Regions from separate parts of the Arthrobacter sp. STN4 genome, predicted to be linked through region 2. Evidence: riboswitches for the same ligand, from Rfam matches in the RefSeq annotation. Region 2 holds a riboswitch; the other holds the start of a gene.
What was found. A riboswitch is a leader RNA that binds a small molecule or an ion and turns the genes downstream of it on or off. The one in region 2 is predicted to bind S-adenosylmethionine.

Region 1: another riboswitch for S-adenosylmethionine. It lies ahead of MMF96_RS01215 (cobalamin-independent methionine synthase II family protein); the one in region 2 lies ahead of MMF96_RS05135 (bifunctional o-acetylhomoserine/o-acetylserine sulfhydrylase).

Annotation. Positions count from the first base shown of each region.
Region 1 is NZ_JAKZGX010000001.1:239,377-244,697, reverse strand. It holds gene purL (phosphoribosylformylglycinamidine synthase subunit PurL) at 1-741, shown strand, start outside; gene MMF96_RS01240 (DUF1990 domain-containing protein) at 830-1,399, opposite strand; gene MMF96_RS01235 (MmcQ/YjbR family DNA-binding protein) at 1,383-1,790, opposite strand; gene MMF96_RS01230 (dihydrofolate reductase family protein) at 1,787-2,359, opposite strand; gene MMF96_RS01225 (polysaccharide deacetylase family protein) at 2,429-3,268, opposite strand; gene MMF96_RS01220 (CoA-binding protein) at 3,287-3,703, opposite strand; SAM riboswitch class I at 3,818-3,930, shown strand; gene MMF96_RS01215 (cobalamin-independent methionine synthase II family protein) at 3,942-5,153, shown strand; gene MMF96_RS01210 (SUKH-4 family immunity protein) at 5,264-5,321, opposite strand, start outside.
Region 2 is NZ_JAKZGX010000004.1:150,567-155,887, reverse strand. It holds gene MMF96_RS05140 (homoserine O-acetyltransferase) at 1-783, opposite strand, end outside; gene MMF96_RS05135 (bifunctional o-acetylhomoserine/o-acetylserine sulfhydrylase) at 789-2,105, opposite strand; SAM riboswitch class IV at 2,190-2,307, opposite strand; gene MMF96_RS05130 (Tex family protein) at 2,439-4,805, opposite strand; gene MMF96_RS05125 (VOC family protein) at 4,968-5,321, shown strand, end outside.

The DNA of each region.
Region 1 (5,321 bases), on a different contig from region 2:
GACTGCCTGAACTTCGGCTCCCCCGAGGACCCGGACGTCATGTGGCAGCTGGCCGAGGCCATCCGCGGGCTCTCCGACGCCTGCATGGAGCTGGGCATCCCGGTCACCGGCGGCAACGTCTCCCTGTACAACCAGACCGGGGCCACCCCGATCCATCCCTCCCCCGTGGTGGCCGTCCTGGGCAAGTTCGACGACGTCGCCCGCCGCACGCCGTCGGGCTGGGCCGAGGACGGGCAGGCCATCTACCTGCTGGGCACCACGGCCGCCGAGCTGGACGGCTCCGAGTGGGCCAACCTGCGCGGCCACCTGGGCGGCGCCGCCCCGAAGGTGGACCTCAAGCGTGAGCGCGAGCTGGGCGAGATCCTGATCAACGCCTCGCGCGACGGCATGGTCGACGCCGCCCACGACCTCTCCGAGGGCGGCCTGGCAGCCGCGCTGGTGGAGTCCTCGCTGCGGAACAACACCGGCGCCCGCGTGGCCCTGGACGAGGTGGCCGCCCGCGACGGCGTGGACATCTTCACGCTGCTGTTCTCCGAGACGCAGGGCCGGGCCATCGTGTCCGTCCCGCGCAGCGAAGAGGTCCGCTTCAACGACATGTGCACGGCCCGCCGCTTCCCGGTGTCCCGGATCGGCGTGGTGGACGCCGCCGGCGGCGCCCTGGACGTGCAGGGGCTGTTCACCGCCCCGCTCGACGAGCTCCGCGAGGCACACGAGGGGACGCTGCCGAAGCACTTCGGCTGACCCCCGCCGCTGTCCAACTGGGTCGCAGTTGTTGCCATCAATCAACTTATTTCGGTTGATGATATGGCAACAACTGCGACCCAGTTGCTTAAGTGAGGGAACGGGCGGCCTGCAGGTATGATTTCGTGACGTTCCGCTGGGTCAGCTTCGTGACCGGGGCGCCCAGCTTGAACAGCAGGCCCGAGGGCCGGCTGAACGCCAGGAGGCGGAAGTACACGCCGCCGTCGGAGGCCTTCATGGCCACAAACGCCTCCTCGCCCAGGGCCGGGTGTCCCGGAAGCGTGCCGTAGCCGAAGCCTGCCAGCTCCACCTCGGTGCCGTCGCTGCGCAGGGCACCGGTCGGTTCCAGTGCCCAGACCACCTGGCACGGGACCGGCATCCGGAGGTCGCCGACGCCGAAGCCGCTCACCACCCGCGCCCCCACCACGGCGCGCGGGGGCGCTGCCACCCGGAGGCCGGCGCGGCGCTGGATCTGCCATGTCAGGATGCCCTCCGCCAGCGCCTTGAAGGCGGCGTCCCCGGAGCCGACGCGGATCTGCCGGTCCACGTGGCCAAAGCCGTCCGGCCACCGCCCCTGCCCTGAGGGCAGTTCCGCGTTCAGGCGGGTCCGTCCAAGTTCGGGGTAATTCAAGCCGCCACGGCTAGTCTTTGGCAACACGGGCACTCCACTCCAGGGCTGATTGTTGTTTTCGCGGCAGTCCGGCCACCACCAGGTCGTAGGAATCCTCGAGCATGTCCAGCACCATCCCCGACTCCACCACGGAACAATCCACGGTGTTCCAGTGCCGTTTGTTGAGGTGGTAGCCGGGGATGATGCCCGGGTTGGCCGCACGCAGCTGTGCGGCCAGGAGGGGATCGCACTTGAGGCTGATGGACAGGACCTCCTGGCCCAGGTCGCCCAGCGCAAACACCTTTCCCACCCGGCGGTCACCGCCGCTGCTGGGCGCCCTGACCTTGAAGACCGATGTTTCCGGGCCAAAGGGGAAGTCTTCGTAGATGCCGGGGAACTTCAGGGCCGCGGCCCGCAAGGCATCGGCTGAGATGCTCACGGGCCCACCGGCGCTGCTTTTTTCACGGCGTAGCTCAGCTGGGCAAACTGCCCGAACATGTCGGCGCCCCGCAGTTCCAGGCGGTCCGGACCCAGGTTGCGTGGCAGCATCGGGGCCCCGCCGGCCAGCAGGGCGGGTGCCAGGGTGACCACCAGCCCGTCGAGGGCGCCGATGTCCAGGAACTGGCCGGCCAGCTCGCCGCCGCCCACCACCCAGACGTCCTGCTCCCCCGCCGCCGCCACAATGTCCGGCAGGGCATCCGCGACGGGGCCGCGGACAAGGCGGACGTCGGCGCCGTCGGGCACGGGCAGCGCGCGCGTGGTGAAAACGTACGTGGGCCTCGTCCCGTAAAGCTGCTGCCATCGCGCGGGATTTTCCAACAGCTTCTCCTCGCGCAGCACCCATTCGTAGGTGGTGGAGCCCTCCACCAGGACACCCATGCCGTCCATGAAGGCGGCAATGTCCGGTGCGCCGGCGTCGTCCACGGCAAACAGCCAGGCAAGCGAGTTGTCCGGGTCGGCCAAAAAGCCGTTGAGCGTGCTGGCGGTGTAGTAGACGGTCCTGGTCATGTTTCCAAGGCTACCCGTCCGGCACGGCGCGGGGCACTACGCGGGGCACGGCCGGCCCGGGCACCGGCCCTAGCTGACGCCCAGGTAGTCCTCGAGCAGCACCACCTTCAGCCCGGCCGCCTTCTGCGCCTTCACAAAGGCCGCCAGGTCCGTCGGAAATTCGGGCCGGAAGTGCATGAGCACAATGTCGCCCGGGCGCAGCACATGGCCCACCTGGTACTGCATTGAGCCTGCGTTGGCCCGCGCCTGCCAGTCGATGATGGCCTTCATGCCGCATTCGGCCGCGGCCCGGCGCACGGCCTTGGTGTACGGTCCGCCCGGCGGCCGGAAGAAGACCGGCCGGCGGCCAAAGTACTTCTCCTCGTAGTCTGCCATGCCGCAGATCTCGGCCTTGACCTGCGCGTACGGGAGCTTGACGAACCCCAGGTTGTGGGTCAGGGTGTGGTCTTCGATCCGGAACCCGGCATCAAGGTAGGCCTGGTAAAACTGCGAGTGCCCGGCAATGAACACGTGCGCCAGGAAAAGAGATGCCTTGAGGTGGTCCCGCTCCAGCAGCGCCAGGTCCGATTTCCGCTTCACCTGGCCGTCGTCAATGGTCAGGAACACCACTTTTTGTTGGGTGGGGATCCTGGTGATGACCGGGACCATGCCGTTTTCAATGGGCGGCAGCTTGTAGTCGGGCACCAGCCCGTCCACGGCGCCGGGCCGCGCCGTCCGGAGCCCCTCCGGCCGGCCGCTTGGCGGGGACGACGCCGGGGCGCCCGTTGCGCCGGAGGTGCCGGCCGGCGTCGTGCGTTGGCCCAGGAAGCGCACCGCCCCGAGGGCCAGGACGGCGAGCACCACCACCACGGCGGCGGCCAAGGCAATCCGGCGGGCGGTGTTCGGTGCGGCGCGGAGGTGGTGGGGCATGTCGGCTTTCGCAGCTTCCTACAGGCCCAGGGCCCGGGCCTCGATCATGGGGCAGGTGTCCATGACCACCTCCAGCCCGGCGTCCTCCGCACGGCGCGCCGCGGCTTCGTCGATGACGCCCAACTGCAGCCAAACGGCCTTGGCGCCCACGGCGATGGCCTGGTCCACCACGGCCCCCACCTTGGTGGAGTTCACGAAACAATCGACGACGTCGATGGCCCCCGGGATGTCCGCGAGCAGCTTGTAGCCCTTGGCCCCGTGGACGTCGTCGCCCTTCAGGCTCACCGGGATGATCTCCTGGCCCAGGTGCTGCTGGAGGAAAAGCGATACGCCCACCGCGGCCCGGAGCGGGTTGTTTGACAGTCCCACCACGGCCCAGCGGGCCGGCGTTGTCAGCAGGCGGTGGATCGTTGCGGGGTCGTTGACATGTGCCATGGAACCAACCCTACGGCCCTGCCGGGCCTACCGCATCCAGGCCCGCCGCCGACGCGGGCGCGAAACGGGCCGCAATGATTTTGGCAGGCGGCCCCCGCCTTGGCAGAATGGTTCCGACCATCCCGAGCGGCCGAGAGATCTGGCTCAGCGACGCCGCAGCAACCCTCCAAGGCCCACCCTCCACCGGGTGGGCGGCGGAACGGTGCTACCGCCAGAAACGATGGAAAGGACTCCACCCGTGGCTTTAAACACCGACCACATCCGCACCACCCATGCCGGCTCCCTGCCCCGCACCCCCGCCCTCCTGGCGGCCAACGCCGAGCGCGGGGCCAGCGGCGACACCGCCGGCTACCGGGACCTCCTCACCGAATCGGTGGTGGACATCGTGGCGCGCCAGCAGGCTGCCGGCATTGACATCCCCAACGACGGCGAATACGGCCACACCATGTCGAACGCGGTCGATTACGGTGCCTGGTGGAATTACTCCTTCGGGCGCCTCGGCGGCCTGGAAGCGACCAACGTGGACCGCTGGGCCGACGCCGAGGTGCACCGGTCCTCGCCCGGCAACGTGGTGCTGACCTCCTTTCCGGACCGCCGCGACCGGCAGAGGTTCAACGAGGCCTACAGCGACCCGGCCTCCGGCATCCTGGCCCACCGCAAGGCCACCACGCAGCCCAAGATCGTGGGGCCGCTGACATACACCGGCCAGGCCCAGGTTGCCTCGGACGTGGCCAACCTGGGACGGGGCCTGGCTGCGGCCGGCCTGTCCGAGGGCTTCATGGCAGCCCTGTCCCCTGGTTCCTGCGCCCGGCTGGCCAACGACTACTACGCCAGCGACGAGGAACTGCTCTATGCCTGTGCCGACGCCATGCGGGAGGAGTACAAGGCCATCATCGACGCCGGGCTGACCGTCCAGCTCGACGACCCGTCACTGGCCGAAAGCTGGGACCAGGTGAACCCGGAACCGGCCCTGGCGGACTACAAGAAGTTCATCCAACTGCGGGTCGAGGCCACCAACCACGCCTTGCGCGGGCTGCCGCAGGAGAAGATCCGGCTGCATGTGTGCTGGGGTTCCTGGCACGGGCCGCACACCACCGACATCCCCTTCGCGGACATCCTGGACGAGGTGCTGGCCATCAACGCCGGCGCCTATTCCTTCGAGGCCGCCAACGTGCGCCACGAGCATGAATGGAAGATCTGGCAGGACAAGAAGCTGCCGGAGGGCAAGTCGATCATCCCCGGCGTCGTCTCCCATGCCACGAACGTGGTGGAGCATCCGGAGCTGGTGGCGGACCGCATTGAGCGCTTCGCCTCCGTGGTGGGCCGGGAGGCGGTCATCGCCTCCACCGACTGCGGGCTGGGCGGACGCGTCCACCCGCAGATCGCGGCGGCGAAGCTGCAGGCCCTCGGGCAGGGTGCGGAAATCGCCTCGCGACGCCTCTGGCGGTAAACGCAGAGCTGGGTCGCAATAGTTACAGCACGTCAACTGGAACCAGTTGATAAAACCGCAACTACTGCGACCCAGTTGCGGGGCTGCGGCAGCGCCAGGGCTCCGGGGGGCTAGGCGACGCTGAACGACTCGTCGGCGCCGGGGCGGTCATTGTCCCCGGTGTCGGTT
Region 2 (5,321 bases):
AAAGCGGGCACCCATCTCCTGCTCCGACCTGTACGTGATGTGGGCAATCCGCCGGGCCAGCCCGAGACCCAGGACGGGCGCCGCGCCGTCGTAGTAGTCCCCGCCGGCAAAGTTCGCGTCCTGCCGGATGGCCAGCACCTGCGCTTGGGCAAAGGCGATCTGTTCGGCCGTGCTGGCCGCGCACGCCGCCACGACGGCACAGCGCTGAACCCGCTCGGGGAACGTCACGGCCCATTCAAGGGCGCGGGCGCCGCCCATGGATCCACCGATCACGGCGTGCCAGGCGGTGACGCCCAGGGCATCGGCCAGCCGCGCCTCGGCGTGGACCGAGTCGCGGATCGTGACGAAGGGGAAGCGTGAGCCGTAGGGCGCGCCGTCGTCGGCAATGCTGGACGGGCCCGTGGTGCCGTAGCAGCCGCCGAGCATGTTTGCCGCCACCACAAAATACTTGTTGGTGTCGACCACGGCGCCGGGACCGACCAGGCCCTCCCACCAGCCGTCCTCCTCGGAGTCGCCGCGGCTGACGTGCGTGCTGCCGGTGAGGGCATGCTGGATGAGGACGGCGTTGCTGCCTGCGGCGTCCAGCGTGCCCCAGCATTCGTAGGCCACCGTGACGGCAGGCAGTTCGCCCCCGGCCTCCAGCGGCAGGCTGCCGATGTTCACGCTGCGCAGCACGCCGCCGCCCTGCCCGACGGCGGCAGACCAGGGGCTGCCTCCGGGGCCGGGCGTTCCGGGGTCGGTGTCCGGGCTAAACACGCTGTCCTCCGCAGCCGTCCTTTCCATGGCACTCACGCAGTTTTGGCTGCGCGGAATCCGGCCTCGAGATCGGCGATGATGTCCTCAACGCCTTCCAGCCCGACGGACAGGCGGACCAGTCCGGGGCGGACGCCGGCGGCGAGCCGCTGCTCCTCGCTCAGCTGTGCATGGGTGGTCGACGCCGGGTGGATCACCAGGGAGCGCACGTCGCCGAGGTTCGCGACGTGGGAGTGGAGCTCCAGGCCGTCCACGAAGCGGCGGCCGGCGTCCAGCCCGCCCTTGATGTCAAAGGAGACGATGGCGCCGGTGCCCTTGGGGCTGTACTTGCGGCCGCGCTCAAACCAGGGGCTGGAGGGGATGCCGGCGTAGGCAACCGCCTCGACGTTTTCGTTGGCCTCGAGCCATTCGGCCACCTTCACGGCATTGCTGACGTGGCGTTCCACGCGCAGGCTCAGCGTCTCGATGCCCTGTGCGATGAGGAAGGCGTTGAAGGGGGAAATGGCGGAGCCGAGGTCGCGCAGCAGCTGCACGCGGGCCTTGAGGATGTAGGCCAGGTTTGCCCCCAGGGCGCTGCCCACGCCGAGGTCACGGGCGTACACCAGGCCGTTGTAGCTTTCGTCGGGGGTGTTGAAACCGGGGAACTTCTCCGGGCTGGCGGCAAAGTCGAACTTGCCGCCGTCGACAATCACACCGCCGATGGCGTTGCCGTGGCCGCCCAGGTACTTGGTGGCGGAGTGGATCACGATGTCCGCACCCCATTCCAGGGGGCGGATCAGGTACGGGGTGGCCAGGGTGTTGTCCACGATGAGCGGCACACCGGCGTCGTGCGCGATGGCGCTGATGTTTTCCAGGTCGAGCACGTCCTGGCGCGGGTTGGAGACCGTCTCGCCAAAGAACGCCTTCGTGTTGGGCCGGACGGAGGAGCGCCATTCGTCCAGGTTGTCCGGGTCGGAGACGAAGGTGACCTCGATGCCAAGCTTCTTCAGCGTGTGGGCCAGCAGGTTGAAGGTGCCGCCGTAGACGCTGGGGCTGGAGACGATGTGGTCGCCGGCCTGGGCGAGGTTCAGGATGGCAAACGTCGTGGCGGCCTGGCCGGAGGCGAGCAGCAGGGCGCCGACGCCGCCCTCCAGGTTGGCGACGCGCTGTTCCACGGCGTCGGAGGTGGGGTTGCCGATGCGCGTGTAAATGGGCTCCAGCTCGGAAAGCGCAAAGCGGGCAGCAGCGCTCTCCGTGGAAGGGAACACGAACGACGTCGTCTGGTAGATCGGCAGCGCCCGGGCGCCGGTGGCGGCGTCCGGCTCCTGGCCGGCATGGATCTGACGGGTTTCAAAGGACCATGCGTTGCTCATGGTGAGCTCCTTACACACTAGAGGCCGTCCAAGTATGGCCCCGCCTGGTCCGAGGGACCGACGGGGGCCGGGCTTGGAAGTTGCGGCCCGCGCTTGCGTTGGGGCCGGCTGGCCCAACGCCTGGTCTTCACCCGGGGCACCCCGCCGCGGAAAGGAGGGTTGCCGGCCTGCGAGCCGGGGCTTGTCGCAGGCACTCATGACCTGCTACCAGTGTGCGAGACCGGCCCGCAAAGCTGCAACATTATGACGGTTATATGACCCCTGCGCGAAGATGTGCTGGACTTTTCGCGCCAAACCTGCACGGTGCCGAACATGTGAAGCGCCCCGGTGTGGTCACTTCCCCAATCCCGCACGGCGCAGGGCCTCGGCCATGGCGGTGGCCGCCGGCCGGGCCTGGCCGGACCCCTTGGCCTGGCGGGAACCCTCGGCCGGCCGGGCCTGGCGGGGTCCTGCGGCCTTCGCCTCGTCATCCAGCCGCAGGGTCAGCGAGATGCGCTTGCGCTCCGGCTCCACCTCGAGCACCTTCACGCGCACCACCTGTCCGGACTTGACTACGGTGTGGGGGTCGGAGACGAAGGAATTGCTCATGGCCGAAACGTGGACCAGCCCGTCCTGGTGCACGCCGATGTCCACGAACGCGCCGAAGGCCGCCACGTTGGAGACGGTGCCCTCCAGGATCATGCCGGGGTAAAGGTCGGTGATCTTTTCGATGCCCTCGGTGAAGGTGGCCGTTTCAAAGCGGGGGCGGGGGTCGCGTCCGGGCTTCTGCAGCTCGGCCACGATGTCCTTTACGGTGGGCAGGCCGAACGCGCCCTCCACAAAGGCCTGCGGGTCGACTGTTGCCACGGCAGCCACGCCGCCGGAGATTTCCGCCTTGTCCGCACCCACGGCAGCCAGGATTTTCCGCGCCACCCCGTACGCTTCGGGGTGCACGCTGGAGGCGTCCAGCGGCTCCGCTCCCCCGGTGATGCGCAGGAAGCCGGCGCACTGTTCGTACGCTTTGGGGCCCAGCCGGGCCACCTTGAGCAGTTCGCGGCGCTTGGTGAACGGGCCGTTTTCGTTCCGGTGCGCCACAATGTTTTCACTCAGCAGGGTCCCGACGCCGGCCACCCTCGCCAGGAGCGCGGGCGAGGCGGTGTTGAGGTCCACGCCCACGGCATTCACGCAGTCCTCGACGACGGCGTCCAGCGAGCGTTCCAGCTTGGCCGGGGTGAGGTCGTGCTGGTACTGGCCCACGCCGATGGACTTCGGGTCGATCTTGACCAGTTCCGCGAGCGGGTCCTGCAGGCGGCGGGCAATGGAGACGGCGCCGCGAAGGGAGACGTCCATGCCGGGCAGCTCGGCCCCGGCCAGGGCGGAGGCCGAGTAGACGGAGGCGCCCGCCTCGGAGACCACCAGCTTGGCGACCACGCGGCCCGGGTTGCGGCGCTTGAGTTCGGCGAGCAGCTCGACGGCCAGCTTGTCGGTCTCGCGGCTGGCCGTGCCGTTGCCGATGGCGATGAGCTCCACCTGGTGTGTTTCAGCCAGCGCCACGAGCGTTGCGAGGGCCTCGTTCCAGCGCTTGGCCGGGGCGTGCGGGTAGATGGTGTCCGTCGCGGTGACCTTGCCGGTGCCGTCCACCACGGCCACCTTCGTGCCGGTGCGCAGGCCCGGGTCCAGGCCCAGCGTGGCACGGTTGCCGGCCGGCGCGGCGAGCAGGACGTCGCGCAGGTTGGCGGCAAACACGCGCACGGATTCCTCCTCGGCGGCCTGGAACAGCCGCACGCGCAGGTCCACGGAGAGGCGGGTGAGGATGCGGGTGCGCCAGGCCAGACGGGCGCCCGTCATGAGCCAGGTGTCGGCGGCCCGGCCGGACCCGGTGATGCCGAGGGAGTGCGCCACGGCGCTTTCGTACCGGGCGCGTGCCTGGGCCTGGGCGTCGGCGTCGCGCGTGTCCGCCTCCGCCAGGTCCAGGGACAGGACGCCCTCCTTTTCCCCGCGCAACAGCGCCAGGACCCGGTGGCTGGGCAGCGTGTGCGGCGGCTGGGCAAAGTCAAAGTAGTCCTTGAACTTCTCCCCGGCGGCATCCTTGCCGGCCTTCACGCTGGAGCGCAGCCGGCCGGTCTTCCACAGCCGCTCGCGCAGCTCCCCCACCAGGGCCGCATCCTGGCCCGCGCGTTCGATCAGGATGGCGCGGGCGCCGGCCAGCGCGTCGTCGGCGCTTGCCACGGCATGGTCCGGGTTGAGGTACGCGTCTGCCACGACGGCGGGGGCCTGCGCAGGATTCTTCAGGAGCGAGTCAAGCAGCGGTTCCAGGCCCGCCTCCCGGGCGGCGTCGGCCTTGGTCTTGCGCGTGGACTTGTAGGGCAGGTACAGGTCCTCGAGGTCGGACTTGGTCGCGGCGGCCTCGATCGCGGCGCGCAGCTGTTCCGTCAGCTTGCCGAGGGCGTGGACGGACTCCAGCACGGTCTTCCGGCGTGCCTCCAGCTCCCGCAGGTAGCGCAGGCGCTCCTCCAGCTCGCGCAACTGGGCGTCATCCAGCGTCCCTGTCACTTCCTTCCGGTACCGGGCAATGAACGGGACGCTGGCGCCGTCGTCCATCAGTCCCACCGCGGCACGCACCTGGGCCGGGCGGACGCCCAGCTCCGCGGCGATGGCGGCGGCAATCCGGGCCTCCACGGCTGCGGCCCCGGGCAACCGCAGGGAGGGTTGGGCGGGCAAAGCGGAGCCGGGTTGGGCGGGGGAGGCTGGTGCTGAAGTATCGGTCACGGTTCAATTCTGCCCCACGTTTGTGCCCCTTCGCCCGCCCCGACCGTCAGACATCCCATGTGAGTTAGGTAACGCTAAGTCGAGAGGCCGATCACAAAGTGCCAAGATGAACGCATGCGAATGGACCACGTTTCTTACGCCTGTGAATCAGATGGATTGGCTGCCACCACGGAGCGGATCGCGACCGCACTGGGGGTCGAAGCAGTGCGCGGCGGGGTGCACCCCCGCTTCGGCACCCGCAATATGATCATTCCGCTCACCGACCACCATTACCTCGAAGTGGTTGAGGTCTTGGACCACCCCGCTTCGGACAAGGCGCCCTTTGGCCAGGCCGTCCGCGCCCGCTCGCAGGCCGGCGGCGGCTGGATGGGCTGGTGCGTGGCCGTGGACGACCTCTCCCCGTTCGAGGAACGCCTGGGCCGCAGCGCCGTCCCCGGCAACCGCAAGTTCCCCGACGGCCGCGAGCTG